DNA from 4 places in the Streptomyces sp. NPDC002088 genome. Region 3 is predicted to be linked to each of the others. Evidence: riboswitches for the same ligand, from Rfam matches in the RefSeq annotation. Region 3 holds a riboswitch; each other region holds the start of a gene.

Region 1 (7,649 bases), on a different contig from region 3:
CTCGGGCAGCGGTGCGTCGTGCGGTGACGCGGCAGGCCTCAGTCGAGCAGCCGGTCGCGCAGCCGTTCCCGGGTCTGCGGTGCCAGCCGGAGCCCCTGCTCCAGGTAGGCGTCGACGCCGCCCCAGGTCTCCTCGATGGTCTCGACGGCCGCCGTCAGGTACTCCGCCCGCGCGTCGAACAGGGGGCCGAGCAGCTCCATGACCTCGGGGGAGTAGCCCGCCGAGGACGAGCCGCTGCGACGCACCTTGTAGCGGCGGTGCTTGGCGTTGGACTCCAGATAGTCGGCGAGGATCGCCTCGCGTTCCACGCCCACGGCGAGCAGCGTCACGGCTATGGACAGGCCGGCCCGGTCCTTGCCCGCCGCGCAGTGCATCAGGGCGGGAACGCTGTCCTCGGCCAGCGAGTGCAGCACCCGGGAGTGCTCGTCCGTGCGCTCCTTGACGATCGTGCGGTAGGACGTGATCATCCGGTGCGCGGCCTTGCCCTCGCCGAGGATCGCGCGCAGCTGGTCGATCTCGCCGTCGCGGACCATCTTCCAGAACTCGGAGCCGTCCGCCGGGTCCGACAGCGGCAGGTTCACATTGCGCACGCCGGGCAGCTCGACGTCCGGGCCCTCCAGCTTCTGGTCCGCCGCGTTGCGGAAGTCGAAGATCGTGTGCAGCCCCAGGGAGGACAGGAACGCCGCGTCCTCGTCGGTCGCGTGCGCGAGGTGGCCGCTGCGGAACAGCACGCCGTGCCGCACCCGCCGCCCGTCGACGGTCGGCAGTCCGCCCACGTCACGGAAGTTGCGTACTCCGGCCAGCTCGGGTTCGGTCGACGGGACCTGCTGCGTCAAGGGGGCTCCTCCCACTTGCCCCGCCGACGCGGCTCGGCGGGTGGCCGACGGGGATCCGCTGTTGACGATACGACATGGATTCCTGGGGCAACGAGTTGTCCACAGACGTTGCCCGGAAGGCCCCGGGCCGTTGATGATGTTGGGGCTTGACCGCTCCTGTTCACACCTGTTCGTACCTGTTCGAAACTGTGAGGCCTCATGCTGGAGATCGCGGAAAACGGCCGTACGTGGCTGCTGTCGGGACCGCTGAGCAGCTACGCCGTCCACCTCACCGGGGACGACGAGCTCCTGCACCTGCACTGGGGCCCCAGAATCGCACTCGCCGACGCGGAAGCCCTCGCGGCCCGCCCGTTGCCGGACCGCTCGTCCTTCGAGTCCCCGCTCGACGGACGTGAGGAGTACCCGGTCGAGGGCGGCCCCCGTTTCGTCCGGCCCGCCCTGTCCGTGCGTACCGACGAGCGGAGGGGCACCGAGTGGGGCTTCGAGGCGTACGAGGCCGAGGGGGACGAGCTGCGCCTGCGGTTCCGTGACGCCGGGGCGGCCGTCACGCTGCACTACCGGATGCGTGACGACGTGGTCGAGCGCTGGGTGACCCTGGACAACCAGGGGCCCGCGCCCCTGGAGCTGCTGCGCGCCGACTCCGCCACCTGGACCCTGCCCGACCGCGACGGCTGGCGCCTGTCCCAGCTGCACGGCCGCTGGGCCGCCGAGTCCCGGCTGACGCAGTCGTACCTCACCTACGGTGAGAAGGTCATCGGCAGCCGTCGCGGCCACACCGGACACCAGCACCTGCCCTGGGTCGCGCTCGACACCGACGCCACCGAGGAGCGCGGCGAGGTCTACGGCTGCGCGCTCGGCTGGTCGGGATCCTGGCGGATCGCCGTGGCGCAACTCCCCGACGCGCGCGTGCAGATCACCGGCGGCGCCGGGCACGACGACTCGGGCCTGCTGCGGCTGGCGGCGGGGGAGTCCTTCACCACCCCCGTGTTCGCCGGACTGTGGAGCGACGGCGGTTTCGGTGGCGCGAGCCGCGCCTGGCACGCCTACCAGCGGACGTACGTCATCCCGGAGGCGGACCGGGACCGGCCCGTGCTCTTCAACTCCTGGGAGGCCACGCAGTTCGACATCTCCGAGGAGCAACAGCGAGCCCTCGCCCGGCGGGCCGCAGCGATCGGCGTCGAGCTGTTCGTGGTCGACGACGGCTGGTTCGGCGCACGCACCGGCGAGCGGGCCGGGCTCGGCGACTGGACGCCCAACCCCGACCGCTTCCCGGCCGGCCTCAAGCCTCTCGCCGACGACGTGCACGCGCTCGGCATGCAGTTCGGCATCTGGGTCGAGCCCGAGATGGTCAATCCGGACAGTGACCTGTACCGGGCGCACCCCGACTGGGTGCAGTACCAGACGGGACGAAAGCGGACGGAACTCCGTCATCAGCTCGTGCTGAACCTCGCGCGCGAGGACGTCCAGGAGTACCTCTGGGAGCGGCTCGACACGCTGCTGACCAGCGCCCCGATCGACTACGTGAAGTGGGACTTCAACCGCTCCTTCACCGACGCCGGCTGGCCCGGCGAGGCGTATCCGCAGCGGCTGTGGGTCGACCATGTGCACGCCTTGTACGCCCTGTTGGACCGGCTCCGGGCGGCCCACCCCGGCGTCGCCTTCGAGTCCTGCTCGGGCGGCGGCGGCCGGATCGACCTCGGGATCATGAGCCGTACGGACCAGGTGTGGACCTCCGACAACACCGATCCGCTCGACCGGCTTTCCATCCAGCACGGTTTCAGTCAGGTCCACCCCGCGCGGGTCATGGCCGCCTGGGTCACCGACAGCCCCAACGTCCAGCTCAACGGCCGGGTGAGCTCGCTGCGGTTCCGGTTCGTGAGCGCCATGGCCGGGGTGCTCGGCGTCGGCGGAGACCTCACCCGATGGACCGAGGAGGAGCTCGCCGAGGCGCGGGACTGGGTCGGCCTCTACAAGGAGATCCGGCCGCTGGTGCAGCACGGCGACCTCTACCGGCTGCGGCCCCCGCAGGGCGGACTGAGCGCCGTGCAGTACGTCCGCGGGGACGAGGCCGTCGTCCTCGCCTGCCTCCAGGCGCAGCGGTACGGCGAGCCCGTGCCGGCGCTGCGGCTGCGGGGCCTCGACCCGACGGCGTCGTACGAATGCCGCGAAACGGGCGAAGTTCACCGGGGTGCGGTGCTGCTGCACCACGGGTTGCGCACAGGGCTGCACGGCGACCTCGATGCGACGGTTATCCGCCTGCGCCGCATCTGAGTGATCTGTCCGAATTGCAGCCTTCATTCCAACTCGCTCTGGAATAAAGGAAGCTGAAGAAAGGGTGCGTGAGGAGCGTCATATCGGTGACCGTATGTCGCTCATCATGCTCACGTAATTCATGTGCCTTTTCAGTGAATTGAAGAAGGGGAGTAGAGGGAATTCACGGAGGGTGACCGGGAAATCCCGTAACGGATCAAGTAAAACGGGCAGATCCGGAACAGGCCGCTTGTCCGGTTGCGTCTTGCTCGCTTACGTTCCACACCGATCCGGGCGGACGCCTAATCCTGCCGCCGCCCGGTGCCCGCACACTCACCCGTGCACGGCAGGAGCGGGGGACCCACAGGCACGACCGCCTGTTCCGGTCTCCGGAACGGCTTGGGGTACAGCCACGCCGCGAGCGTGGCCGGGCATCTCCAGCCCGCACCCGACAGCTCACCTCGCAGGCGCCGGAGAGGAATTCGCCATGCCCGCGAAGGGTAAGCACCGCCGTCCCAAGAACCGGCGCTTCACTCGCTCGATCGCCGTCGCCGGAACCGGCGGCGCGGCGCTCGCCCTCCCGCTCATGGGGGCCACCGGTGCGCACGCGGCGCAGTCGGTTTCCGAAAAGGCCGTGCAGTCCGTTCCGGTGACCGGGAAGAAGGCCGTCACGAAGAGCGCGGGTGCCCGGACCTACACGGTGCGGACCGGCGACTGCCTGTCGAAGATCGCCGATGAGCAGAACGTCAGCGGTGGCTGGCACAAGCTCTACGAGGACAACCGTGTGGCCGTCGGCGGCAACCCGTCGCTGATCCACCCCGGGCTGAAGCTCAGCCTCGGCAAGAAGGCCGCCGCGAGCACCGGCACCGAGTCCGGCGCCGAGACCTCCGCGTCGAAGTCCGCCTCGCCGAAGTCCGCCGTCTCGGACGCCTCCGCGGTGAAGTCGACCAGCGCGCAGGCCGTCGACGCCACGAGCGCCACCAGCACCTCCATCAGTGGCGGCTACGCCCTCCCGGTCGCCGGTGCCACGATCGGCACCGCCTACCACGTGGCGGGCAGCATGTGGTCCAGCGGGTACCACACCGGCGTCGACTTCGTCGTCCCGACCGGCACCTCGCTCAAGGCCGTGGGCGCGGGCACCGTGGTCTCGGCGGGCTGGGGCGGCGCGTACGGCAACCAGGTCGTCATCAAGCTCGCCGACGGCTACTACGCGCAGTACGGCCACCTGTCCCAGCTCTCCGTCTCGGCCGGCCAGACCGTGACCGCGGGGCAGCAGGTCGGCCTCTCGGGTGCGACCGGCAACGTGACCGGCCCGCATCTGCACTTCGAGATCCGGACCACGCCGGACTACGGCTCGGACGTCGACCCGGTCGCCTACCTCCGTTCGCACGGCGTCGCCGTCTGACGCCTGCTCCCCGCTCCGCTGAAGGCCGGACCCCGATCCCCGGGGTCCGGCCTTCAGTATGTTCGATTTTGCGCGTTCATGATCACTGTGTTGCGATCTTGTGGCAGGGGTGTCCAGGGTCTCGACAGTGGCGGCAGGGTGGGACCAAAGTGATCTCCGTAGCGATGCAAGCGCTTTCTATTTCCTTCGGAGGTCCCCGTGCCCAGCGTCGGCCGACGCACCTGCCTGAGCGTGGCGCTGGCCGCGGGGATCCTCCTGGGGGCCACTGCGCCCGTCTTCGCGTCCGTAGCTCCGAATGTCGTACGCCCCGACGACCGGCGGCTCGCCTACGAGGGCCACTGGAGCCGGTCCGCCGGGGCGGCCGTCACTGTCAACTCCGGCTCGCGGCTCCGGTTCCGCTTCACCGGCGGGAGCGCGCACGCCCTGTTCGACATCGCGTCGATCACCGTGCCGGCTCAGATCTACGTGTCGGTCGATGGCGGCCCGAAGCAGTTGCGGGCCGTGGACCAGAGCGACGTGGAGATCACGGCCGACGGCCGCGGGGTCCACATCGTCGAGATCTCCGTGAAGGACGTCTTCTCCCGCGTCAACCGATGGACTCCGCCGTTGGAGACGGGCGTCGCACTGACCGGGCTGCGGCTGGAGCGAGGCGGGCACCTGCTGCCCCAACTCCGTGCGCCGAAAAGTACGGTGGCCTTCTACGGCGACTCCATCACCCAGGGCGTGATGGCGCTGTGTGAGGCCAACACCTCCGACTGCGCCGACGGCACCGTCGCCTACCCGACCCTCGTCGCCGACGCCCTGCACGCCTCGCTCACCCAGGTCGGCTTCGGCCGGCAGGGGGTTCTCCAGACCGGCAACGGGGGAGTGCCGGCGGCCGGGGACGCCTACGGCTGGAACTACGCCGGCTCCCCGGCGGATCCGGACCGGAACGCCGATGTGATCGTCGTCAACCAGGGCACCAACGACACCGCGTTCGGCGCGGACGCCTTCCGCCCCGCCTACCGCGCCTACCTCGAACAACTCCGCGCCGCCGCACCGCACGCCCGCATCCTCGCGCTGCGCCCCTTCAACGGCGCGCACGCCGACGACATCGCGGCCGTGGTCGGTGAACTCGCCGGCACCGACACCGGCATCGAGTTCGTCGACACGACCGACTGGCTCTCGGCGGCGGACGGGGACTTCAACGGGACCGTCCATCCGAGCGCCCAGGGCCACCGCAAGGTGGCCGACCGGCTGATCGCCCTTCTCGCAAAGGAGCAGCACTAGTGCACCCCGACCGACGTCGAAGAATCGGCGCCGTCACCGCCGCGGCCCTGCTGGCCGGGCTGTTCTCCGCGCCCGCCGGACATGCCGCCGAGCCGCCGCGCCGGATCGTGGAGAACCTCGACCGCGGCCTGGTCGCCGTACCGTCCGGCGAGGGGACGTTCCTCAGCTGGCGGCTCCTCGGCACCGAGTACGCGCGGTACGGCAACGACATCGCCTTCAACGTGTACAAGAACGGGCGGCGGCTGAATCGTGCGCCGGTCACCAAGTCGACGACGTACCAGGACGACAGTCCCGGGGCGGGCGCATACACCGTGCGCGCCGTCGTCAACGGGCATGAACAGAAGGCGAGTCGCGCCGCCCTCGACTTCGCGGACGGCTACGCCGAGATTCCCCTCGCGGCGGCCGACGGTTACACCGTGCAGCACGCCTGGCCGGGCGACCTCGACGGCGACGGGCGGTACGAGCTGGTCGTCAGCCGGCTGTCCACGGACCGCTCCGGGACCGACCTTCTGGAGGCCTACACCCTCACCGGCGAGCGGCTGTGGCGCGTCGACCTGGGGCCGAACTCACTCGCCCAGGCCGCAGGCAACGGCGCCAACGACCCGGCGCCGGCCGCGATTTCCGGGTCCACGGCCATCGGCGGCTACCGCAACGACGACAACGTCACCGTGTACGACCTCGACGGCGACGGGCGGGCCGAGGTGCTGGTGCACACCGCCGACGGCACCACGTTCGCGGACGGCGCGCAGGTCACCGCGGCCTCGCCCGCGAACCAGTTCGTCTCCGTGATCGACGGCGCGACCGGCACCGAGCGCACCCGGCAGCCCGTGCCCGACGACTTCGTCGCCGACGGCCCCGCGGGCGGCCACTTCGGCATCGCCTACCTCGACGGCGTCCACCCCAGCCTGGTGACCAAGCTGGTCACCCGCGTCGGCGCCAAGCGCGGCGCCTTCCGCATCCTCTTCCAGACCTGGGACTTCGACGGCACCGACCTGAACCTCCGTTGGAAGTACGTCGTCCCCGCGACCAGCGGCGCCACCAGCTTCCACCAGATCCGTACCGTCGACGTCGACCAGGACGGCAAGGACGAGATCGCCGACGGCAACTACGTCGTCAACAGCGACGGCACCCTGCGCTACGTCGTCGACGGCGCCGGACACGGCGACCGCTTCGACATCGCCGACCTCGACCCCGACCGGCCCGGACTGGAGGGCTTCGCCATCCAGCAGTCGGAGCTGGGCGTCGTATCGAAGTTCCCCTGGTACTACTACGACGCCGACACCGGCGAGCGCCTGGTCACCGGCGTGCACCCGGCGAACCCGACCAGCGACGCCGACCTCGACGTCGGCCGCGGCAGCGCCGCCGACATCGACCCGAACCACCCGGGCTACGAGTACTGGACCTCCACCGCCGACGTCACCCGGCCCGGCGCGGGCGTCTTCAACGTCCAGGACGGCAAGGTTTCCACGACCACGCCCAGCGTCAACTTCCGCATCTGGTGGGACGGCGACAAAGCCTCCGAACTCCTCGACTACACGCATGTCGAGAAGTGGGACCCGGCCACCGAGACCAGCACGAAGCTCTTCGATCCGGCCGGAGTCGTCTCCGGCGCGCGCAACGCCACCCCGTTCTACGGCGACCTCCTCGGCGACTGGCGTGAGGAGATCCTCGCCGAGACGGCCGACCACACCGCCCTGCGCATCTACACCACCACCGAGCCGACGAAAACCCGCATCTACACGCTCGCCCAGAACCCCGAGTACCGCCTCGGCTGGACCGTGCGCGGCTATCTGCAGTCGACGTACACGGACTACTACCTCGGCACCGAGACCCGCAGGATCCCGAGGCCGGCCATCACCACTGAAGAAGGAGCCCTTTCCCGTGACGAC
Region 2 (7,649 bases), on a different contig from region 3:
CATGCCCGCGGGCATGCTTCTGAAGTCGACGCCCGTGGCCTCCAACATCGACGCCCCGCAGCACGGCCACACCCTCGTCGACTACTGCGACGCGGCCGGCATACGCCGACTGGTGACGGACGAGGACATCATCCCCGCCGACACCTTCATCGCCTACGGCGAGTGGTTCCAGCAGAAGCTGGTGCCCGAGCTGGAGCGGGTGCGGGTGGTCTCCGTCGATCGCAAGACCGGCGGAGCCGGCGGATCAGGGTTCGAACTGAAGCTGGACTCGGGCGAGTTGTTCACCGCCCGGGCGGTCGTCGTGGCCACGGGCCTGTCCGGCCTGTCCCACCTGCCCCCGGAGCTGGCCGCTGCCGCAGCGGACGGTCCCGCGCCCACCGGCCGGGTCTCCCACAGCTCCCAGCACCACGACCTCAACCGTTTCTCCGGCAAGGAACTCATCGTCGTCGGAGCGGGCCAGTCCGCACTGGAGACGGCGGCGCTCGCGGCGGAGGCGGGCGCGCAGGTACACGTGGTCTCGCGCGGCCGCGGCCGGGTGGCTTTCGGCGCACCCCCGTGGAAGCAGCCGAAGCTGCGCCCCGAGTCCCCCTTCGGCCGCGCCTGGTCGCTGTGGGCGCTCAGCTACTACCCGCACCCCTACCGGTACCTCCCGGCCCAGACCCGCCACTACCTGGTCCGCCGGGTCCTCGGTCCGCTCGGAGCGTGGTGGCTGCGCGACCGCTTCGAGGGAAAGGTGCAGGTCAGCGAGGTGGCGCAGATCGTCGGGGCGGGGGCGGCGGACGACCGTACGACGCTGACAGTCGCCCCTCACACAGGCGGCACCCGGCAGTTGTCCGCCGACCACGTCATCGCGGCGACCGGCTATCGGGTGGACATAGCGGCGATGGACTTCCTCGGCCACGAACTGCGCACCGAGCTCGCGGTGAGCCGGGGCACCCCGAAGCTCGGCGCCGGATACGTGTCGTCCGTGCCCGGGCTGTACTTCACCGGCCTCCCGGCGGCGGCCTCGTACGGCCCGGTGATGCGCTTCGTGTGCGGTACGGAGTTCGCGTCCCCGCGGCTGGCGAAGCATCTGGCGGCGGCGCACGGCTGAAAGGAAGGACGAAAAGAGTTCCGTCGGTCTGTCACAACACGCGCCTCCGCTCCGTCAGTGCAGTGACGGCAACTCGTCACTGCACACGGACACGACGGACACGAAAGACACGCAGGAGGCAGCAGCATGCAGGCACGGATGACGAACCCGGCGTACGTCCTTCCGACCGCGATGAAGGGGATCGGCACCCTCTTCCAGGCGATCGGCGAGGCCGGCCTGGCGCAGGACCTGGCGGAGATCGTCGGGCTGCGCGCCAGCCAGATCAACGGCTGCAGCGCCTGTGTGCACGGGCACACGGTCAACCTGCGCAAGGCCGGCGCGAGTGAGGAGCGCATCGCCGCCGTCTCCGCTTGGCGGGAGGCGCCCTACTTCACCGACGCCGAGCGCGCCGCGCTGCGGCTGACGGAGAAGGTCACGCGGCTCGCCGACCGGTCCGAGGAGTCCGTGCCGGACGCACTGTGGGACGAGGTGGCCGACCACTTCGACGAGAAGGAGCTGTCCGCGCTGATCCTCACCATCTCGGTCACCAACATGTTCAACCGCATCAACACCACCATCAAGGAGCCCGCGGGCACCACTTGGGGCTGAAAACGGAGGTGAGTCGAGGGGGCGCGGTGTCCGTATTCTCTGATCATGGCCGCTCCCCTCGCATTCTCACTCATCGCCACCGACCTGGACGGAACGCTGCTCCGCGGCGACGACACCCTCTCCGACCGGTCTCTCGCCGCGCTCGCGCGGGTGGCGGAGGCCGGCGCCCAGCACCTCGTGGTGACGGGACGCCCGGCTCCGAGAGTGCGGCCGCTGCTCGACGACCTCGGCTGCAAGGGGCTCGCGGTGTGCGGGCAGGGCGCGCAGTTGTACGACGCCGGCGCGGACCGTCTGCTGTGGTCGGTCACCCTGGACCGGGAGCTGGCCGAGACCGCGCTCGGCAAGATAGAGGCCGAGGTGGGGCAGGTGTACGCGGCCGTGGACCAGGACGGGGCCGACGGCCTCACGCTCATCGAACCCGGCTACCTGATGCCCCACCCGACCCTGCCCGCGGTACGGGTCGGGCGGCGCGAAGACCTGTGGGGCGAGCCCATCAGCAAGGTCCTGCTGCGCCATCCCGCCCTGACCGACGACGAGTTGGCAGTGACGGCCCGCTCCGTGGTGGGCTCGCTGGCGACGGTCACCATGTCGGGGCCGGGGACCGTCGAGCTCCAGCCGTGCGGCGTCACCAAGGCGACCGGCCTGGCGCTGGCCGCCGAGCGCCTCGGCCTAGGCGCCGAACGGGCCCTCGCCTTCGGCGACATGCCCAACGACATCCCGATGTTCGACTGGGCCGCTCATGGCGTGGCGATGGCCAACGCCCATCCGGAACTCAAGGCCGTGGCCGACGAGGTCACCCTGTCGAACGAGGACGACGGCATCGCCGTCGTCCTCGAGAGACTCTTCTACTGACGGGACCGGTCAGTACGCGCCGAACACGTTGTCGATCGAGCCGTACCGGGCGGCGGCGTAGTTGCAGGCGGCCGTGATGTTCGCGACCGGGTCGTAGATGTTGAACGACGTGCCGGACACGTGGTACGCGTTGAACGTCGGGTCGATGACCTGCAGCAGGCCCTTGGACGGGATGCCCTTCTTCGCGTTGGAGTCCCAGAGGTTGATGGCGGCCGGGTTGCCGGACGACTCGCGGATCACGTTGCGGTAGATGCCGTTGTAGGTCCCGGGGATGCCGTGCTGCGCCATGACGGCGAGGGACTCCCGGATCCAGCCGTCGAGGTTGTTGGTGTACGTCGTCGCGGCCGCCGGGGCGGCGGTCACGGACGTGGTGGTGGCCGCGGAGGCGCTGGCCGCCCCGAGGAGCGGAAGGGCGAGCACGGCCGCGCCGGTACCGGCGACGGCGAGGGTGCGGACGAGACGGGCGCGACGGTTCTGACCGGCAGCGATCATGTCTGAATTCCTCTCCGGCGCCTACGAGGTGAGCTGTCGGGTTCGGGCGGGGAGGTGCCCGGCCGCGCCGCCCTGCGGCGACACGACTTAACCCCTAGCCGTTCCGGTGCGATGCCCGGTCCGGCGGCTTACCTGGGTCCCCCGTTCCTGCCCTACGAGTGAGTTCGTTGATGGTGGTGTTGGGCGGCGGCAGGATTAGGCGTCCACCCGACAGGCCGGAACGTATGCGAGAGCACATGTCCGAAACAAGTGTCGGAATCACACCTCACCCCAGTTGACCTTGGTCTGAGGCATTTGGGCTACTTGATCCTTTGCAGCCGCCAAGGGGCAACTCGCTTGCGGCGAAAGGGAAACGGGGGGTGGGTGGGGAGTGTGACCACCTGTCGGCTCGCGTGACCCAACTCACTGTTTGTCAGCCCGTAGAGCATTTACCGCTAAGAGGAATTCATCTAGCAATCACGGCAAATCGGGCACTGGTGTATGGGGGTTTCGGGGCGTTCCGGGGGTGCGAGGGTCACCGGCATTTCGGATATTTTGGGTGTTCAGGGTATTCAGGGCGTTTCGGGCGTTCAGGGGTTCCGGGGAACCCGCTTCTCCCACGTCCGGTGGAACACCACCTCGCCACCCTCCGTGCAGATCACCTCGTCGGAGGTGACGAAGTCCGCCCCGTCGCAGCCGATCTCCGAGCGGGTCCGGACCGTCGTGTCCCACATGAGGTCGGGGCGGTGCAGGCGGATTGACCAGTCGGAGCGGGTGCGGGCGGAGAGGGGGTCCCTCTCCTGGATCGTGTACGTCTCCAGCGCGTCCTCGGTGAACTCCAGCCCGTCGGGGTACACGCGCGTGCCGCCGTAGCGCGGGTCGACCTCCAGTCGCCACTCGCCCTTCGCCACGTCCCGTACGGCCAGGCGTGCGGGACGTGGCTCTTCGAGGGTGGCGGGGAAGTTCACTCCCAGGGGATCGGCCTGCTCGGGTTCCTCGAACAGGATGTCCGCCGACTGCCTTGTGCGCACGGGCAGTTCGAGGGCGCTGCCGGCCGGGTCCAGGGTGAGGCCCGCCGCCGAACCGGGCTCGGGCCAGATCCACGGCCAGTACGCCGAGGAGACGGCGAGGCGGATGCGGTGGCCGGGCGGGAAGGCGTGGCCGATCCCGGTCAGCTCGAAGGTCACGTCCTCCGTGGCGCCCGGGGGCCACGGCACGGACCGGTCCCGGCCCAACCGCGCCGACAGGTTCAGTACGCCGCGCGTGACCAGGGTCGACGAGCCGTCTGGCGCCACGTCGCACACCCGGGCGATCACCTGGCCGCGCGGTGCGTCGGAGGCCAGCCGCAGCCGCACCCGCGGCCGTCCCAGCACCCAGGTCTCCTCCGCCACCGCGAACTCGAAGCACACCGAGCGCCCGTCCTCCTCGCGCTGGTCGGGCGGGAGGTCGGCGTCGTCGCCGAAGGGGAGGAAACGGCCCGCGTCGACTCCGGTGTGCATCGGGGACCGTACGAGCACAGGGGCGCCCCCGAGTTGGTACGTGACCGTCGTCACGTAGGGGGAGGGCCAGGCCGGCTCGCCGACCCAGCGGCCCGGCAGCGTCTCGTACACCGTGGCCGGAGGGTGGGAGTCGCTCACGTAGGCGCGCAGGAGCGGTACGTCGAGGGCGCCCGTTTCCCGGCCCTTCAGCCAGTGGTCCCACCAGCGCAGCGTCTCCTGGAGGAAGCCGATCGCCGGGCCCGGCGGCAGGCCGCGGTCCGGGTACTGGTGCGACCAGGGGCCGATCAGGCCGCGTACCCGGTCGGCGGGGAGGTGTTCGACCAGGCGCAGGACGGTGTCGCGGTACGGGTCGTGCCAGCCGCCGACGGCCAGGACGGCGGCGCTGATCGCGCCGTAGTCCTCGCAGACGCTGCTCGGCCTCCAGTAGTCGTCCCGCGTCCGGTGGGCGAGCCAGGTGTGGATGAAGGGCTGTACCTCCTCCAGCCGCCCGAGCCACATGTCCCGCCAGGCCTCGCCGACGTACTGCGGGTCGGGCGGCCGGGCGACGAAGGCGAGCATCGTGGCCGCCCAGGCGTGCATGTCGACGGCGAGGGCGGAACCTCCCAGGTAGTGCACGTCGTTGTCATAGTGGTCGTCCGTGGAGCAGACCGTGACGACCGCCTTGAGTGGCTCGGGCGCGAGGGCCGCGATGCGGAGGGAGCCGAAGCCGCCCCAGGAGATGTCGAACACGCCCACCTTGCCGTCGCACCAGGGCTGCGCGGCCAGCCAGTTCACCACCTCGGCCCCGTCGGCCGGATATACCGCCGAGTACGGGTCCGCGGGGATGCCCTCGCTGTTGCCATGGCCGCGGACGTCGACGCGGACGGAGGCGTAGCCGTGGCCGGCGTACCAGGGGTGGCGCTGGTGGTCGCGGGGCGCGGTCCAGTCGGTCAGGCGGTACGGGAGGTACTCGAGGAGCGCCGGTACGGGCTCGTTGGTCAGGGGGCGCCACACCCGTGCGTACAACCGGGTTCCGTCGGGCAACGGGATGCGGAGGTCCTCGTGGGTCGTCTCGTAGGGGAAGGACGTACGGATGCGCGGGTTCGTCGGGCTCATCGGGGTGACCTCAGCGGACGGGGTGCACCGTGCGGCGAGTCGAGCGGCTCATCCTGCGGTGCCTCGTGCGGTGCCTCGTGCGGCGCGTCGTGCGGCGCATCGCGTAGGGCGCGAGGGCGGACTCGGTCGGGTGCTTTCGGCCGGCCGGGTGACGGCGCCCGGCGACGTACGGCTCGGGGCACGGATCCCTGCTTCCTCGTATGCCGACAATCTTTGTGATGTCAGCAGAATTCGATGAAAATCTGTCCTTATCAACTGATCAGAAACATACCGGGCGTGATCCGGTACCGCCTGGCCTGTAACCGTGGGGGCTATCGGTGATCGAAACGTGACCGGATACGCTGACTTGAGTGGTGGCAGCGACCTATCGACAAACCGTGTAAGCGCCAGTGGACACCAGCAGACAGGAGACCCCTCGTGACCGTCGTCGGGCCGTTCGGGCTGAGCGTGCGGGACCAGGCTCTGGAAGCCGATGTTCAGGCCGGGATGGCGGCTGTCGAGGAAGGCTTGCTCGAGGCCACCAAGAGTGAGGTCCCCTTCATCACGGAGGCCGCGCAGCATCTGGTGCGGGCGGGCGGGAAGCGCTTCCGGCCGCTGCTCGTGATGCTCGCGGCGCAGTTCGGGGACCCGTACGCGCCGGGAATCGTGCCGTCGGCGGTGGTCGTGGAGCTGACCCACCTCGCCACGCTGTACCACGACGACGTCATGGACGAGGCCGAGGTGCGGCGCGGGGTGGACAGCGCGAACACCCGCTGGGGCAACTCGGTCGCGGTCCTCACCGGTGACTTCCTGTTCGCGCGGGCCTCGCACATCCTGGCCGACCTCGGGCCGGAGGCGGTGCGGGTGCAGGCGGAGGCGTTCGAGCGGCTCGTGACCGGGCAGATCCTGGAGACGGCGGGGCCGCAGGACGGGCGGGACCCGGTCGAGCACTACCTGGATGTGCTGGGCGGCAAGACCGGGTCGCTGGTGGCCGTGTCGTGCCGGTTCGGGGCGATGATGTCCGGGGCCGACGAGACGGTCGTGGACGTGCTGACGCAGTACGGGGAGCGGCTGGGAGTCGCCTTCCAGCTGGCCGATGACGTGCTGGACATCGCGTCGGACTCCCGTGAGTCCGGGAAGACGCCCGGGACGGATCTGCGGGAGGGCATCTCCACGCTTCCGGTGCTACGGCTGCGGGAGCGGGCGGAGCGGCTGGGGCTGGCGGAGGATGTCGCGCTGTGCGAGCTGCTGGACTCCGACCTGAGTGATGACGCGCGGCTGGCGGAGGCGTTGGGGGCGCTGCGGGCGCATCCTGCGTTGGAGCAGGCGCGGCGGGACACCGTGCGGTATGCGGAGGAGGCGCGGGCTGCGTTGGCGCCGTTGCGGGAGTGCGACGCGAAGAGGGCGTTGGTTGAGGTGTGTGATGCGGTGGTGCATCGGGCGGGGTAGGGGGTTTGCCCACCCACCCGCCCGACTCGGTTGGGTGGAAGGTGACCCTCGCTCCGGGGCTCCGCCCCAGACCCCGGCGGGGACTCCGTCCCCTGCACCCCTGACGGGACTCCGTCCCCTGCACCCCTGACGGGACTCCGTCCCCTGTCCCCCTGGCGGGGCTTCGGCCCCTGTGCCTGTGGCTGGGCTCCGCCCCAGACCCTCGCAGTGTTGACGGATCGGACGGGTCCACCTGATGTGGCCGGGTGCGGTGTCCCCGACCCCTACGGGTCGGGTGAGGTGCCGCACCCTCGTGTCATACCCCAGCAGTACGCGGAGTTGAGCCCGCGGTCTGACGCTTCCTTAGGGCCGATTTGGTCAGATGGACACCACGGAAAACACCACTCCTCACCGATTCGGGTGAGAATGGCGGCTCAGGGTGGACCACCAGTGCGAGGACACGCCGAGACGACAGCCGCCGCCGACGACGGAGGTAAGGCACACATGGCACCGTACGAATCCGACGACAGCACGACCACGACCACGACCGCCGGAGAAGCCGACGACCTGCGTACCGGGCGGCGCACGGCAGCGCGGTACGTCGTCCCGGTCGCGGTCGTGGGGGTGGCCGCGGCGACCATCGG
Region 3 (7,649 bases):
TCGCACGTCTCATCCGCCAACGCCCGTGACAGCGCCCGCCGGAAGTCGTCCGCCGTGGCCCCCGTCGTCAGATCCACCGGCGGCAACGGCCGCAACCCCTGGGAGAGGCACGCGTCGTACGTCAGCACGCCCAGCGACTCGGAGTTTCCCAGGATCGCCACCCGCGGCCCGGTCGGCAGCGGCTGGCGCGCGAGCAGCAGCCCCACGTCCACCAGCTCGGTGATCGTGTCGACGCGGATGACCCCGGCCTGCCGCAGCAGCGCCGACACGGTCGCGTGCGGCAACCGCGTCGCCCGTACGGCGTGCCCCTGCGGAGCGGAACCCGCACCCTGCACCACGACCAGCGGCTTCGCCGCCGCCGTCCGCCGGGCGAGGCGGGTGAACTTGCGTGGGTTGCCGATGGATTCCAGGTACATCAGTACGACGTCGGTGTCCGGGTCGTCGTACCAGTACTGGAGGACGTCGTTGCCGGAGACGTCCGCCCGGTTGCCGGACGAGACGAACGTGGACACCCCGGTGACCCCGGTGACCCCTCCGCCGCGCCGGTGCAGCCGGGACAGCAGGGCGATGCCGATGGCGCCGGACTGCGCGAACAGACCGATCCGCCCGGGCCTCGGCATCTCCGGGGCCAAGGAGGCGTTCAGCCGCACGTCCGGGGAGGTGTTGATGATCCCGAAGGCGTTCGGGCCGATGATGCGCATCCCGTACACGCGCGCGTGGCGTACGAGTTCGCGCTGGCGCTCGCGTCCCGCGGGGCCGCTCTCGGCGTACCCGGCGGAGACCACGACGAGTCCCTGCACACCGTGCTCGCCGCACTCGGTGACCACGTCGGGCACGCGCTCGGTCGGCACGGCGACGACCGCCACGTCGACAGGCCCCTCGATGTCCCGCACCGAGCGGTGGGCGGGCACTCCGTCGAGCTCGCTCTGCCCCTCGGGGAGGGCCTTGTTCACGGCGTACAGGTTTCCGGTGAACCCGGCCTGCCGGATGTTGCCGAGGATGCTGCGGCCGACGCCTCCCGGGGTGCGGCCGACGCCGACGACCGCGACGGACCCCGGGACGAGCAGCCGCCGTACCGACCGCGCCTCGGCGCGCTGCTCCCGCGCGCGCTGCACGGCGAGCGAGCGTTCAGTGGGTTCGAGGTCGAACTCCAGACGTACGACGCCGTCCTCGAAGCTGCGCTTCTGGGTGTAGCCGGCGTCCGTGAACACCTTGATCATCTTGGAGTTCGCGGGCAGTACCTCGGCGGCGAAGCGGCTGACGCCGCGCTCCCTGGCCACAGCGGCGATGTGCTCCAGGAGGGCGGAGGCGACACCGCGGCCCTGGTGTGCGTCCTGCACCAGGAAGGCGACCTCCGCCTCGTCGGCGGGCGCGGAGGCGGGCATGCCGTCGGCGCCAATGCGGTCATAGCGTACGGTGGCGATGAACTCGCCGCCGACCATGGCCGCGAGTCCCACCCTGTCCACAAAGTCGTGGTGCGTGAAGCGGTGGACGTCCTTGGCGGACAGGCGAGGGTACGGCGCGAAGAAGCGGTAGTACTTCGACTCGTCCGAGACCTGCTCGTAGAAGCTGACCAGGCGGTCGGCGTCATCAACGGTGATGGGCCGGATGCGCGCGGTGCCGCCGTCGCGCAACACCACGTCCGCCTCCCAGTGGGCGGGGTACTCGTGCCGGTCCGCCGAGGTCTGCATGGGCCCCAGAGTACGGCTCGCGTACGACATCGGCGCGAGGCAGTCTGTGGAGGACGGAAGTCGGGTCGAGGCCGCGATCCGACGACACCCCCGGGACGGGACACAGGACCGCTCCGGGCACGCATTCCGATGTGGAACACTGGTCTAGACAACCCTGAGACACTGAAGGGCAGCATCACATGGCTGAGCGCCGCGTCAACGTCGGCTGGGCCGAGGGCCTCCACGCCCGTCCCGCCTCCATCTTCGTCCGAGCCGCCACGGCCGCAGGCGTCCCGGTCACGATCGCCAAGGCCGACGGCAACCCCGTCAACGCGGCCTCCATGCTGGCCGTCCTCGGCCTCGGCGCGCAGGGCGGCGAGGAGATCGTCCTCGCCTCCGACGCCGAGGGTGCGGACGCCGCGCTCGACCGTCTGGCGAAGCTGGTCTCCGAGGGGCTCGAGGAGCTCCCCGAGACCGTCTGAGCGCCCCCCTTTGCGTCTGAGCCGGCGCCGCTCTCGCGGAGCCGGTTGCGCGCCGTCAGGGTCCCTCAATTGACGGTTGCGGTGCTTGTCGCTTTAAAGACGTTCTCCCGCAACTCCGAAGGGCTCGTCCGAATTATCGGGCGAGCCCTTCGCATTTCCCTGTTTACGGGCAGCAGAAATAGTCCCCCGGGAATTATCCCCTCTTTGTATACGGCCCCCGTGTTAATGCCGCAGACCCGTCATGTTTACGGGAGGTTGCGAAGTCCTCACGCGGTCCGGGCGCTCTCCTCCCCCGGAGAAACGCAGCCGGTGCGCGACGCTCGAGCGCTCGGTGTGCAGCGCCGTGATCGCCCGCGCGCGCTCACCGTCACCGCGCGCCACCGCGTCCACGATCGCGCCGTGCTCGGTCCAGGACTCCACGGGGTTGGCCGGCGCCTCGACCGCGTACATCCAGGCGATCTTGTGCCGCAGCTGGGTGAGCGTGGAGGTCAGGGCTTGACTGCCGGACGCCTGCGCGAGCGTCTCGTGGAACCAGCCGCCCAGGGAGCGCAGATCCTCGCTGTTGCCCCGCCTGGCCCGCTCCTGGCCCAGCCGGACGAGGCCGCGCAGCACCTTCAGATGGGCCTCGGTACGTCGCTGGGCGGCCCGAAAGGCGCCGAGGGGCTCCAGGAGCATGCGCATCTCCAGCAGGTCGGAGGCCTCCAGCTCGGTGGGCTCCGCGACGCACGCGCCCGCGTGCCGACGGGTCACCACGAAACCCTCCGCCTCCAGGGTGCGCAGGGCCTCCCGGACGGGGACGCGCGAGACGCCGTAGCGGCGCGCGAGGAGTTCCTCGGTGAGCCGGCTGCCGCGCTCGTAGACACCGGCGACGATGTCGTCCCGGATCGCCGTGCATACCGAGTGCGCCGGAATACGCATGACCGACCTCCGCCTTAATCCCCGTGAAACGTCGCCGATTGACGTGCGTTCAGTGACTCTATTGCAATCAGCTGCAATTTCCGACGGGAGGCCGGAATCCAGGGATATTTTTTGGACAGCGGGGCCTCTGAAACGCCGAAAGCCCCGGCTCGGGGGGCCGGGGCTTCGGTATGTCTCGCCGTCCGTTGTCGGACGTTCACGCCGGGCGAGCGTCAGATGTTGACACCGTGCTTGCGGAGGTAGGCGACGGGGTCGATGTCCGAGCCGTACTCAGCGGTCGTACGGGCCTCGAAGTGCAGGTGCGGGCCGGTGACGTTGCCGGTCGCACCGGAGAGGCCGATCCGCTCGCCCGTGGTGACCTTCTGGCCCACGGAGACGCCGATGGACGACAGGTGGCCGTACTGGGTGTACGTGCCGTCGTTCATCCTGATGACGACCTGGTTGCCGTACGCCCCGCCCCAGCCTGCCTCCACGACGGTGCCGTAGCCGACCGCGTGGACGGAGGTGCCGCTGGCGGCGTGGAAGTCGATGCCGGTGTGGCTGCCGGAGGACCAGAGCGAGCCGCCGCTGAGGTAGCCCGTGGACACGTAGGAGTGGGAGATCGGCGCCACGAACGTGTTGAGGCGCTTGCGCTCGGCCTCGCGGGCGGCGCGCGCCTTGGCCTCGCGCTCCTTCTTGGCCTTCTCCGCGGCCTTCTTGCGGGCGGCCTCCTCGGCCGCCTTCTGCTCGGCGGCCTGCTTCTGGGCGGCGGCCTGGGCGCCGATCTGCTCGGCGACCCAGTCGCCGATGGTGATGACCGGGGTGAGGCCGGTCTGCTCGACGGAGTTCTCGGCGGCGAGCGCGGGGGCGGCGAGGGTGCCCATGACGCCGGTGGTGGTGAGGGCCGCGATGCCGGCTGCCTGAGCGCTGGTGCGCTTCATCCGGCCGGGACGACGGTGCTTCCCGGGGGCGCACATGAACGCCATGTAGTGGCTGGTCCTTTCCTTCCCTCTCGCCTACCGGGTTAGCTGACGGGTTCGGAGCAGGAAGGTCTCCTACGGACCCCCTCGCGGCACGCGCGGGCGTCCGATTCACCCCAGGGACTGCGATTGGGTCCCCGGCTCCCCTGGCTTGCGCCGTACGGGGACTCGGCGATGGCTGTCCGCTGCCGCGGGCGCGGCGCACTGCCTGACGAACAGCCCGGACGACCGTACGGGCGCCGTCTTTCAATCCTCAAACGGATCAGAGCTTTTGTAGCGCATGCCACAGGGCAGACAGGTAACTCTCCCTCAATTCGGACATTCTCCGGACATTGAGGGGCCCTGGCGACTCATCAGTCACCAGGGCCCCTACGCGCGCGTGCCTCTGCTCTGCCTCTGCTTGGCTTCTGCTTGGCTTCTGCTTGGCTTCTACTCGGCGGACACGACGGTGACTTCACCGATACCGAGGGCCTCGACGGGCTCCTTGATCTGCGCTGCGTCGCCGACGAGGATCGTCACCAGACGGTCCACGGGGAAGGCGTTCACGGCCGCCGCGGTGGCCTCCACCGTGCCGGTCGCGGCGAGCTGCTGGTACAGCGTCGCCTGGTAGTCGTCGGGCAGGTGCTGCTCGACCTGGTCGGCCAGCGTGCCCGCAACGGCCGCCGCCGTCTCGTACTTCAGCGGCGCCACACCGACGAGGTTCTGCACGGCGACATCCCGCTCGGCGTCGGTCAGGCCCTCCGCGGCGAGCGTGCGCAGCACGGTCCACAGGTCCTGCAGGGCGGGACCGGTGTTGGGGGTGTCCACGGAGCCGCTGATGGCGAGCATCGCGGCGCCCGTAGCCCCTCCGGGGGACGAGGGGGCCGCCGACCTGAGGACCTGCCCGAACGCGCGCACACCGTAGGTGTAGCCCTTCTCCTCGCGCAGGACGCGGTCCAGACGGGAGGTGAGGGTGCCGCCGAGGCAGTACGTGCCGAGCACCTGTGCGGGCCACACGCGGTCGTGCCGGTCGGCGCCGGTGCGGCCGATCAGCAGCTGCGTCTGGACGGCGCCGGGGCGGTCCACGATGACGACGCGGCCGGTGTCGTCGGCACTCACCGGCGGCACGGGGCGGGGCTCGGCCGAGGAGCCCGTCCAGGCGCCCAGGGTGTCGCCCAGCAGCTCGTCCAGGTCGATGCCGGCGAGGTCACCGACGACCACGGCGGTGGCCGTGGCGGGGCGGACGTGCCGGTCGTAGAAGACCCGCACGGCCGCGGAGTCGATCTTCGCGACCGTCTCCTCGGTGCCCTGGCGCGGGCGCGACATGCGCGAGGTGGCCAGGAACAGTTCCTTGGAGAGCTCCTTGGCGGCACGGCGGGCGGGGTTGGCCAGCTCGTGCGGGATCTCATCGAGCCGGTTGCGGACCAGCCTCTCGACCTCGCTGTCCGCGAACGCGGGCGCCCTGAGGGCGTCGGCGAGCAGGCCGAGCGCCTTGGCCAGGCGAGACGCCGGGACTTCGAGGCTCAGGCGTACGCCGGGGTGGTCGGCGTGCGCGTCGAGGGTGGCTCCGCAGCGCTCCAGTTCGGCGGCGAACTCCTCGGCGGAGAGCTTGTCGGTGCCCTCCGAGAAGGCCCGCGCCATGATCGTGGCCACGCCGTCGAGACCGGCCGGTTCGGCCTCCAGGGGCGCGTCGAGGAGCACCTCGACGGCGACGACCTGCTGGCCGGGCCGGTTGCAGCGCAGGAGGGTCAGGCCGTTGTCCAGGGTGCCGCGCTCGGGCGCCGGGAAGGCCCAGGGCCTGGCCTCGCCCGGCCGGGGCTGCGGGTGGAACTCCATCGTGGCGAGCTCGGTCACTGGGCCGCCTCCTCGGTCTCGTCGGTGGCTTCCACGGTCGCCGCGGACTCCGGGTCTTCGGTGCGTTCCGCCGCCTCGGCTTCGTCCAGGGCCTCGGGGACGGTCGGCTCGTAGACGAGCACCGCGCGGTTGTCGGGGCGCAGGCGGGCCTTGGCGACCTCCTGGACCTCCTCCGCGGTCACGTCCAGCACACGCTGGACGGCGGTGAGGGCGAGCTGCGGGTCGCCGAACAGGACCGCGTAGCGGCACAGTTCGTCGGCGCGGCCCGCGACCGTGCCGAGCCGGTCCAGCCACTCGCGCTCCAACTGGGCCTGGGCGCGTTCCATTTCCTCGGCCGTGGGGCCCTCCTCGGCGAACCGGGCGAGCTCCTCGTCGATGGCGGCCTCGATGACTGGCACCTCGACGTCACCGGACGTCTTCACGTCCAGCCAGCCCAGGGAGGGCGCCCCGGACAGCCGCAGCAGGCCGAAACCGGCCGCCACCGCCGTACGGTCGCGCCGTACGAGCCGGTTGTAGAAGCGGGAGGACTCGCCGCCGCCGAGGACGGTCAGCGCCAGGTCGGCCGCGTCGCACGCGCGCGTGCCGTCGTGCGGCAGCCGGTAGGCGGCCATCAGGGCGCGCGCCGGGACCTCCTCCTCGACGACCTCGCGCAGCTGCTCGCCGATGATCTCGGGCAGCGAGCCATCGCGCGGGGCGGGCTTGCCGTCGTGGGAGGTGATGGAACCGAAGTACTTCTCGATCCAGGCGAGCGTCTGCTTCGGGTCGATGTCGCCGACCACGGAGAGGACGGCGTTGTTCGGCGCGTAGTACGTCCGGAAGAACGCCCTCGCGTCCTCCAGGGTGGCCGCGTCCAGGTCCGCCATCGAGCCGATCGGCGTGTGGTGGTAGGGATGACCCTCCGGGTAGGCGAGGGCGGTCAGCTTCTCGAACGCGGTGCCGTAGGGGACGTTGTCGTAGCGCTGGCGGCGCTCGTTCTTCACGACGTCCCGCTGGTTCTCCATGGACTCGTCGTCGAGGGCGGCGAGCAGGGAGCCCATGCGGTCGGCCTCCAGCCAGAGGGCGAGCTCCAGCTGGTGGGTGGGCATGGTCTCGAAGTAGTTGGTGCGCTCGAAGCTGGTGGTGCCGTTGAGCGAGCCGCCGGCGCCCTGCACCAGCTCGAAGTGGCCGTTGCCCTTGACCTGGCCGGAGCCCTGGAACATCAGGTGCTCGAAAAGGTGAGCCAGGCCGGTACGGCCCTTGACTTCGTGGCGGGAGCCGACGTCGTACCAGAGGCACACCGCCGCGACCGGGGTCAGGTGGTCCTCGGAGAGCACCACGCGGAGCCCGTTGGCCAGTCGGTGCTCGGTCGCTGTCAGGCCCCCGGAGCCTGCCTCGGCTGTGGCCGTGTGACCCATGGGCATGTACGTCCCTTCGATCGCGGTCGCGGTCGTCTGAACCGCGTGTTTCGTGCCTGTCCTGCCACTGTATGCAAGCGGGCGGACCATGGGCGAAGTTCCCGCACGACGTACGCCGAGAGCGAGATCGCGTAGCCTGCGGGCAGTCGTGGAGGGAGGCGCCCTTCCACACCGGGCCGGGCGGCCGACGCCGGGCCCTCGCCCGCACTGTCAGTACCGCGGTCCACAATGGTCCGCGTCAGAACCCGTTCACGCTTCAGCAAGGAGCCGGCAGCGATGGCCCGCCGCAGCACGAAGACCCCGCCGCCCGACGACTCGTTCGAGGAGCGGATCCTCGACATCGACGTCGTCGACGAGATGCAGGGCTCCTTCCTCGAGTACGCGTACTCGGTC
Region 4 (7,649 bases), on a different contig from region 3:
CCCTCCCTGTCCGCGATGAAGGCCTGGCACACCGACGGCTTCTACGGCGCCGCAGCCGTCTACATCGGCGGTAAGAACCGCGGCTGCTCCCAGCCCAACCTCACCGCGTCCTGGGTGAAGTCCGTCAGCACCGGCGGCTGGAAGCTCATCCCCCTCTACGTGGGCGCCCAGCCGCCGTGCCAGACCGGCTCCAGCCCCGAGAAGATCAGCGCCTCCACCGCCGCCTCCCTCGGCGCGAGCGACGCCGCCGACGCGGTCGCCAAGGCCTCCGCCCTCGGGATGAAGGCCGGCAGCCCGGTCTACCTCGACATGGAGTCGTACGACATCACGAACAAGGCGTGCAACGACGCCGTGCTGACGTATGTGCGCGCCTTCGACAAGGCCCTGCGCGCCAAGACGTACCGCAGCGGCTACTACGGCTTCACCAGCTCCAGCGCGAAGGCGATCGCCAACGCCACCAACAAGACGGACCTGCCGGGCAACCTCTGGTACGCGCTGTGGGACAAGCAGAACACCACCACCGCCGACTGGCCGTTCGGCTCGACCCAGTTCACGAACCACAGCCGGGGCCACCAGTACATGGTCAACAGCAAGGAGACCCGCGGCGGTTACACGATCACCGTGGACCGGGACGCGTGGGACGGGCCGGTGGCCATCACGGGCTGACGGTTTCCGCCGGGCGCGCGGCGGTGCCCGAAGTGCTTGCGAATCGTTGGTCGAATGGGTTGGCCAGAGCCTGACCACTGCCTACCATCGATCACCGCAAGACTTTGTGCACCGTCGCACAATCTCCTCGGGAGGTTCCCTTGCACCGCCGCCGTCGCACCGCGCTCGTCCTCTCCGCCGCGATCGCCGCCGCGGCTCCCTTCCTCACCGCCTGCGGAAACGATGCGCATCCCGGCGCCGCGGCTGTCGTCGGCAGCGAGCGCATCACCGTCTCGCAGCTGGAGAGCAGGGTGCAGGAGGTGCGCTCGGCGCAGCGTGCGGCGGTGCCGGACGACGCGCAGTACGCGCGCGCCATCGCCACCTCCGGCACCCTCACCCGCGACACCCTGCAAGGGATGGTCCTGGACCAGGTGCTCCGGCGGGCCGCCCAGGACGCGGGCGTCAGCGTCACCCGCAACGAGGTCCAGCAGAGGCGGGCCGGCCTGGAGCAGCAGGCGGGCGGCGCCGAGGGGCTGGAGGCGGCCTGGCTGCAGCAGTACAACATCCCGCCGACGCGCCTCGACGACAACCTCCGCCTCCAGCTGGAGGCCCAGAAGCTCGCCACCCACCTCGGTACCGCCACCGACCAGCCCGCCTTCTGGAAGGCCCTGTCCGAGGCGTCCAAGGAACTCCACGTGAACCTCAACCCGCGCTACGGCAGCTGGGACGTCCAGAAGGTCAGCCTCGTCGACGCGAAGACGCCGTGGGTACGGGAGGTCACGGCGGCGGGGTCGCAGCAGACGGCGTAGCGGGTACGGCGGTACCGCTCGGCCCGTGGACAACTCCCGGGGCCCCGGAACGGACCGCGCCCCCTCAGCGCGTCACCCCCAACCCCGAAACGAACCGCGGCCCGTCCGCGCGGTGCTGCACCGGGAAGGTGACCTTGAGGCTCTGCTCCTGGCCGGCCACCGACAGGTGGGTGACGTACTGCAGGCCCAGGAAGGCCTTCTTCGAGCCGCCCGCCGAGACGTACGGACGCACGCCCAGGTCGGGGCTGGTCAAAACGGGAGACCGGCTTGACCGTCGCCCTACCGTCCAGCCAACTCCCGTTCACCGAACATCCGTACGTTCCCTACCTAGCCTCCGCCTTCCCCGAAGCCGCCTGGCCGCGGCAGGCCGCCGCCGCGTCGGACTGGGCGGCGATCCGACTCGCACCCCCGGTCGTTCCACGCCGAGGACTCCCGGGGCTGTGGGCGCCGTGCGTTACGTTCGAAGCGTGAACACACCCAGCCCCGAAGCCGCCACCGGCCGCATCGTCCTGCTCACCACCAGCCACCGAGTCGCCCCGGGCCTGCTGTCCTGGCCCGCCTGGCAGGCGCTGCGCGCGGCCGACCGAGTGTTGTGCGCGGACGGAGCGCACCCGCAGCTGCCGTATCTGCGCGAGGCGGGGATAGCCGTCGACGAGGCGTCCCCCTCCGCCGAGGAGCTGGTCGATGCCTGCGCCGGCGGGCGCACGGTGGTGGTCGTGGCGACCGGCGAGGGCGAGCCCGCGCTGACCGACGGCCTGGCCCGCCTCGCCGGCTCCGGCCGCGTGGCGATGCCGGAGCTGGAGCTGCTCCCCGCCTCCTACGACCTCCCGGGCGCCCGCCTCCTCGACCTCGTGCAGGTCATGGACCGCATCCGCGTCGAGTGCCCGTGGTCGTCCCAGCAGACCCACAAGGGCCTGGCCAAGTACGGCATCGAGGAGGCGTACGAGCTCGTCGAGGCGATCGAGGACGGCGACCGGGACGAGCTGCGCGAAGAACTCGGCGACGTCCTCCTCCAGGTCGTCTTCCACGCCCGCATCGCAGAAGAGGATCCGGAGGCGCCCTTCTCCATCGACGACGTGGCCGCCGGCATCGTCACCAAGCTCATCCACCGCCACCCGCACGTCTTCGGCGACGAGACCGCCTCCACCCCCGAGGAAGTCAAGGAGCACTGGCTGCGCACGAAGGCCCAGGAGAAGCGGCGCACCTCCGTCACCGAGGGCATCCCCCTGCACCAGCCCGGCCTGGCCCTCGCCGCCAAGCTGGCCTCCCGCGTCCGCACGGCCGGCCTGGACGTCCCGCTCCCGCAGACCGAGGGCGTCGGCTACGAGCTGCTGGCACTGGCGGCGCGGGCCGAGTCGGAGGGCGTGGACCCGGAGGCGGCGCTGAGGGCGGCGGCACGGGCCTATCGGGACGCGATCCGGGAGACGGAGACGGAGACGGCGCCGGCGCCGGAGGGTGAGGGCTGACAGAGTCGACTTCACCCGGGCGTGGAGAACTCCACCGGAAGCTCTCGTAGCCCACGCATGATCAGCCCGCCCCGCCAGCGCAGGTCGGCAGGGTCGGCCGCAAGACGGAGGTCGGGGAGTCGGCGCAGCAGTGTCTCGAGGGCGGTACGGCCTTCGAGGCGGGCCAGAGGCGCACCGAGGCAGTAGTGGATGCCATGGCCGTATCCGAGGTGCTGGTTGTCCTGGCGGGAGAGGTCGAGCCTGTCCGGCTCGGCGAAACGCGCGGGGTCGCGGTTCGCGGCGGCGAGCACGACCAGCACCGGGTCGCCTGTGGCGATGTGCTGCCCGCCGATGGTGAGAGGTTCGGTGGCGAAGCGCCACGTGGCGAGTTCCACGGGGCCGTCGTAGCGGAGCAGCTCTTCGATGCCGGTGTCGAGCAGCTCCTGTTCACCACGGTCGATCGACTTCTGGAGGCGGGTTCGCTGCTCAGGGTTGCGAAGGAGCGCGTACACGCCGTTGCCGATCAAGTTGATGGTCGTCTCGAAACCCGCGAACAAGAGCACGAAGCACATGGCGGCGGCCTCGTTCTCGGTGAGGTGCTCGCCGTGGTCGGAGGCACGGATGAGGCCCGAGATCAGGTCGTCGCCGGGGTCGTTGCGCTTGCGGTGGATGAGTTCGGCAAGGTAGCCGCGGATTTTCTTGACGGAGCGAGCGACACCGCCGCGCGGGCCTCCTCCGTGGCGGATCATCATCCCCGCCCAGTCGCGGAAGTCGTCCTGGTCCTCACGCGGGACGCCGAGCAGGTCGCAGATCGCGTAGATGGGGAGGGGGAAGGCGAAGTCGTGGATGAGGTCGGCCTTGCCGTCGGCCGCGAAGCCGTCGATGAGACCGTCCGTCAACTCCTGCACTCGGGGAGCGAATTCGGCTACACGGCGCGGGGTGAACGCTTTGGAGACGAGACGGCGCAGCCGGGTGTGGTCCGGCGGGTCGATGTTGAGCAGGTGCGTCATGAGATTGGCGCTGCGCTCGCCCGGGATGCCGGTCCTGCTCTTGCCTTGAGCGTCATCGGCATGGTGAGCGGGATTCTTCGACAACCGCCCGTCCGCGAGGGTCCGGCGCGCATCGGCATAGCGGGTCACCAGCCATGCCTCGACTCCGCTGGGAAGTCTTGTCCGATGGACGGGGGCATGCTCACGCAGCCAGGCATAGGCCGGGTACGGGTCGGTGGCGAACTCCCAGGTGAAGAGTTCGGGTGCAGGGTTCGGGACGTTCACGACACGACCGTAACGGGAGCCGTTCGGTCGGTGCGCGGCCGCGGACCCGGGATGCACCGCCTGGAGGCTGGTCCGTGGGAGTCCCGTTCACCGAGGGAAACATGACACGCCCTCAACTCTGTGATCTTCACGTGATCTGTGCGGCATTAACTTGTGACAAGTGATCGTCTGCCGATACGTTCACCCATCAGCACGGTGCCCAGCGTCACCCGCCGTGCCGGTCACTGCTGTCGTGTGAAAGGTCTCCGTATGCTCTCCGGGAACGGTCGTCACCGTCGCCCCCGCCAGGCGCCGGCCCTCCTCGTCGCGGCCGGAGTGACCGGCTCCGCCATCGCCATCCCGCTCCTCGCCGCCACCGGCGCGAGCGCGGCCGAGGGCAGCACGTGGGACCACGTCGCGGAGTGCGAGACCGGCGGCTCGTGGAGCGCCAACACCGGCAACGGGTACTACGGCGGCCTCCATCTGACCCAGGCGGACTGGGAGGAGTACGGCGGTCTCGACTACGCCTCCAGAGCCGACCTGGCCAGCCGGTCCCAGCAGATCGCGGTCGCCGAGAAGATCCTCGCCGACCAGGGGGTCGGCGTCTGGTCCACGTGCGGACTGCTCTCGGGGCTCTCCCAGGACTCCGCGTCGGCGGACGTCGACACAGGCGTGGCGGACGACTCCTCGCACGGAAAGTCCAACTCCTCCGCATCATCCAACTCGCACGGCTTGTCCGACTCGTCCGAGGAGTCCTCCGGCGAGGCTTCCGCCGACTCGTCCGCCGAGCCCTCCGACGAAACATCCTCTTCCGACGCTTCTGCGGACAGCACGGACACCACGGACAACTCCACCAAGTCCGACACGAACTCCGACTCCGGCTCGGACTCGGGCTCCGGTGCGAGCGATTCGCAGGGCGCGGACAGCTCGCCCGCGGATGAGGCGACGGGTGATGACTCGGGCAACTCCGAGCAGAGCGTCGGCTCTTCGAACCTCGTCGACACCGGCGCGCTCGGCACCGGCCGCCACCGCGGCGGCAGCGCCGACGAGGGTGCGTCCGGCACCGGCGCTACCGCCTCCTCCACCGGCCGGCACGCCTCGCCCGCCGACGCCGCCGACGGCTCGTACGTCGTCCGTGTCGGGGACAGTCTCGTGTCCATCGCCGACTCCCTTGGCCTCGACGGCGGGTGGCGCGCGCTCTACGAGGAGAACAAAGAGACGATCGGTACCGATCCGAGCCGCATCGTCCCCGGTCAGACCCTGGAAGTCGGTGCCTAAACGGGCGAAAAGCGACGGGAGTTGACGTCCTGTTTCGCCATTAAATGTCCGATTTGGCGAAAGTGTGGGATGAGTCTCAGAAGCCCTGATCGTCTTTGAAAAACGGCGGATCGCCTGCCTACGGTCAGGACCGCTCGCCACTGCGAGCCCCGGCTGCCGCAACGCCGAATCCTGCCAGCGGCCGCACGGGAACAGTCGTCGCGTCAAGCGCCGTAGGCAGGAGCGGGGGACCCAAGGTAAGTGCCGGGCCCAGCAGTTGAGGCTGGTTCCGGCTTGGGGTGAAGCCGTGTCCCGTGAGGGGCGCGGCCGGGCAACTCAACCGGCCCGAACCCGACAGCTCACCTCGCAGGCGTCGGTGAGGGGATCCAACCATGCTGTTTTCCAGCAAGGGCAAGCACCGTCGCCCGTTCAAGGCCACCCGCGTCGCCGCGCTCGCCGGCGTCACCGGCGTCGCCATCGCCGCCCCGCTGATGGCGGCCGGCAACGCCTCCGCCGCCACCGCCTCCGAGTGGGACACCGTCGCCCAGTGCGAGTCCGGCGGCAACTGGTCCATCAACACCGGCAACGGCTTCTACGGCGGTCTGCAGTTCTCCGCCTCCACCTGGGCCGCGTACGGCGGCACGCAGTACGCCGCCACCGCCGACAAGGCCTCCAAGGCCCAGCAGATCGCGGTCGCCGAGAAGGTCCTCGCCGCGCAGGGCAAGGGTGCCTGGCCGACCTGCGGCACGGGCCTCTCCAGCGCCGCCTACAACGGCAGCGCGAGCACCAGCACCACCACGAGCACCGGCACCACCACCCGCTCGACCGACGAGCAGGCCGCCTCCCGCTCCGCCGAGCGCCCGGCCGCCACGACGACCGTCACCACCCCGACCGGCGAGAAGGTCAAGAAGGGCGACGGCGAGTACAAGGTCGTCACGGGTGACACCCTCAGCTCCATCGCCGAGAAGTACAGCGTCAAGGGCGGCTGGCAGCAGCTGTTCAAGCTGAACAAGGACATCGTCGACGACGCCGACTTCATCTACCCGGGCCAGCAGCTGCACCTGAAGTGACACCCGGCTCGTAGCTGAACCACAGCGCCCTCACATCCGTGCCTTCCATAGTGAAGGCCTCGTGCGGGCCACCCCCCGTCCCCACGGGCTCCCCGCTCCGGTGCGCGTTCCCCCGTACGCACCGGAGCGGGGCCTTTTTGCGATCCGGCCTCTTTTCGCGAACCGGCTTTGTTCCGTTCGGAAACAATTTACTCTCGGTTCCGTCCACCGGCCGGTCAACGGCTGGCCGATCGCCCGGAGCCGGTTAGGCTCAGTCTCGCGGGGCCACCACAGGCCCGCATACCCGCGTCACATCCCAGAAGGAGATGCTCGTGCCGTCCATCGACGTCGTCGTAGCCCGGGAAATCCTGGACTCCCGAGGCAACCCCACGGTCGAGGTCGAGGTCGGCCTCGACGACGGCAGCACGGGTCGTGCCGCCGTCCCGTCCGGCGCTTCCACCGGCGCCTTCGAGGCCATCGAGCTCCGCGACGGTGACCCCAACCGTTACCAGGGCAAGGGTGTCGAGAAGGCCGTCCTCGCCGTCATCGAGCAGATCGGCCCGGAGCTGGTCGGCTACGACGCCACCGAGCAGCGCCTGATCGACCAGGCCATGTTCGACCTGGACGCCACCGACAACAAGGGCTCGCTCGGCGCCAACGCCATCCTCGGCGTCTCCCTCGCCGTCGCGCACGCCGCCTCCGAGGCGTCCGACCTGCCGCTGTTCCGCTACCTCGGTGGCCCGAACGCGCACCTGCTGCCCGTCCCGATGATGAACATCCTGAACGGTGGGTCGCACGCCGACTCCAACGTCGACATCCAGGAGTTCATGATCGCCCCGATCGGCGCGGAGTCCTTCTCCGAGGCGCTGCGCTGGGGCGCCGAGGTCTACCACACCCTCAAGAAGGTGCTGAAGACCAAGGGCCTGTCCACCGGCCTGGGCGACGAGGGCGGCTTCGCCCCGAACCTGGAGTCCAACCGCGCCGCCCTCGACCTCATCGTCGAGGCCATCAAGCAGGCCGGTTACGTCCCCGGCGAGCAGATCGCGCTCGCGCTCGACGTCGCCGCGTCCGAGTTCTACAAGGACGGCAAGTACGAGTTCGAGGGCAAGTCCCGCTCGGCCGCCGAGATGACGGAGTACTACGAGGAGCTCGTGGCGGCCTACCCGCTCGTCTCCATCGAGGACCCGCTGT

The links. A riboswitch is a leader RNA that binds a small molecule or an ion and turns the genes downstream of it on or off. The one in region 3 is predicted to bind cyclic di-AMP.
Region 1: it holds a riboswitch for cyclic di-AMP, as region 3 does, so the genes downstream of both, ABT114_RS00265 (M23 family metallopeptidase) here and ABT114_RS31585 (M23 family metallopeptidase) in region 3, are expected to answer to the same signal.
Region 2: it holds a riboswitch for cyclic di-AMP, as region 3 does, so the genes downstream of both, ABT114_RS17100 (transglycosylase SLT domain-containing protein) here and ABT114_RS31585 (M23 family metallopeptidase) in region 3, are expected to answer to the same signal.
Region 4: it holds a riboswitch for cyclic di-AMP, as region 3 does, so the genes downstream of both, ABT114_RS21000 (transglycosylase family protein) here and ABT114_RS31585 (M23 family metallopeptidase) in region 3, are expected to answer to the same signal.

Annotation. Positions count from the first base shown of each region.
Region 1 covers NZ_JBEOXO010000001.1:56,139-63,787, forward strand. Annotated here, with positions in the region: gene ABT114_RS00255 (tyrosine-protein phosphatase) at 39-836, opposite strand; gene ABT114_RS00260 (alpha-galactosidase) at 1,035-3,107, shown strand; cyclic di-AMP (ydaO/yuaA leader) riboswitch at 3,411-3,569, shown strand; gene ABT114_RS00265 (M23 family metallopeptidase) at 3,574-4,491, shown strand; gene ABT114_RS00270 (GDSL-type esterase/lipase family protein) at 4,690-5,760, shown strand; gene ABT114_RS00275 (rhamnogalacturonan lyase family protein) at 5,760-7,649, shown strand, end outside; gene ABT114_RS00280 (DUF6250 domain-containing protein) at 7,642-7,649, shown strand, end outside.
Region 2 covers NZ_JBEOXO010000007.1:132,091-139,739, forward strand. Annotated here, with positions in the region: gene ABT114_RS17085 (FAD-dependent oxidoreductase) at 1-1,093, shown strand, start outside; gene ABT114_RS17090 (carboxymuconolactone decarboxylase family protein) at 1,220-1,681, shown strand; gene ABT114_RS17095 (HAD family hydrolase) at 1,727-2,533, shown strand; gene ABT114_RS17100 (transglycosylase SLT domain-containing protein) at 2,543-3,025, opposite strand; cyclic di-AMP (ydaO/yuaA leader) riboswitch at 3,029-3,200, opposite strand; gene ABT114_RS17105 (CocE/NonD family hydrolase) at 3,595-5,598, opposite strand; gene ABT114_RS17110 (polyprenyl synthetase family protein) at 6,016-7,026, shown strand; gene ABT114_RS17115 (LolA family protein) at 7,510-7,649, shown strand, end outside.
Region 3 covers NZ_JBEOXO010000018.1:7,498-15,146, reverse strand. Annotated here, with positions in the region: gene ABT114_RS31600 (bifunctional acetate--CoA ligase family protein/GNAT family N-acetyltransferase) at 1-1,691, opposite strand, end outside; gene ABT114_RS31595 (HPr family phosphocarrier protein) at 1,871-2,152, shown strand; gene ABT114_RS31590 (GntR family transcriptional regulator) at 2,375-3,070, opposite strand; gene ABT114_RS31585 (M23 family metallopeptidase) at 3,283-4,035, opposite strand; cyclic di-AMP (ydaO/yuaA leader) riboswitch at 4,048-4,213, opposite strand; gene ABT114_RS31580 (M16 family metallopeptidase) at 4,459-5,862, opposite strand; gene ABT114_RS31575 (M16 family metallopeptidase) at 5,859-7,256, opposite strand; gene ABT114_RS31570 (DNA gyrase/topoisomerase IV subunit A) at 7,533-7,649, shown strand, end outside.
Region 4 covers NZ_JBEOXO010000009.1:107,703-115,351, reverse strand. Annotated here, with positions in the region: gene ABT114_RS21030 (glycoside hydrolase domain-containing protein) at 1-666, shown strand, start outside; gene ABT114_RS21025 (SurA N-terminal domain-containing protein) at 807-1,454, shown strand; gene ABT114_RS21020 (hypothetical protein) at 1,519-1,707, opposite strand; gene ABT114_RS21015 (nucleoside triphosphate pyrophosphohydrolase) at 1,922-2,920, shown strand; gene ABT114_RS21010 (cytochrome P450 family protein) at 2,932-4,173, opposite strand; gene ABT114_RS21005 (transglycosylase family protein) at 4,423-5,430, shown strand; cyclic di-AMP (ydaO/yuaA leader) riboswitch at 5,629-5,797, shown strand; gene ABT114_RS21000 (transglycosylase family protein) at 5,802-6,479, shown strand; gene eno (phosphopyruvate hydratase) at 6,785-7,649, shown strand, end outside.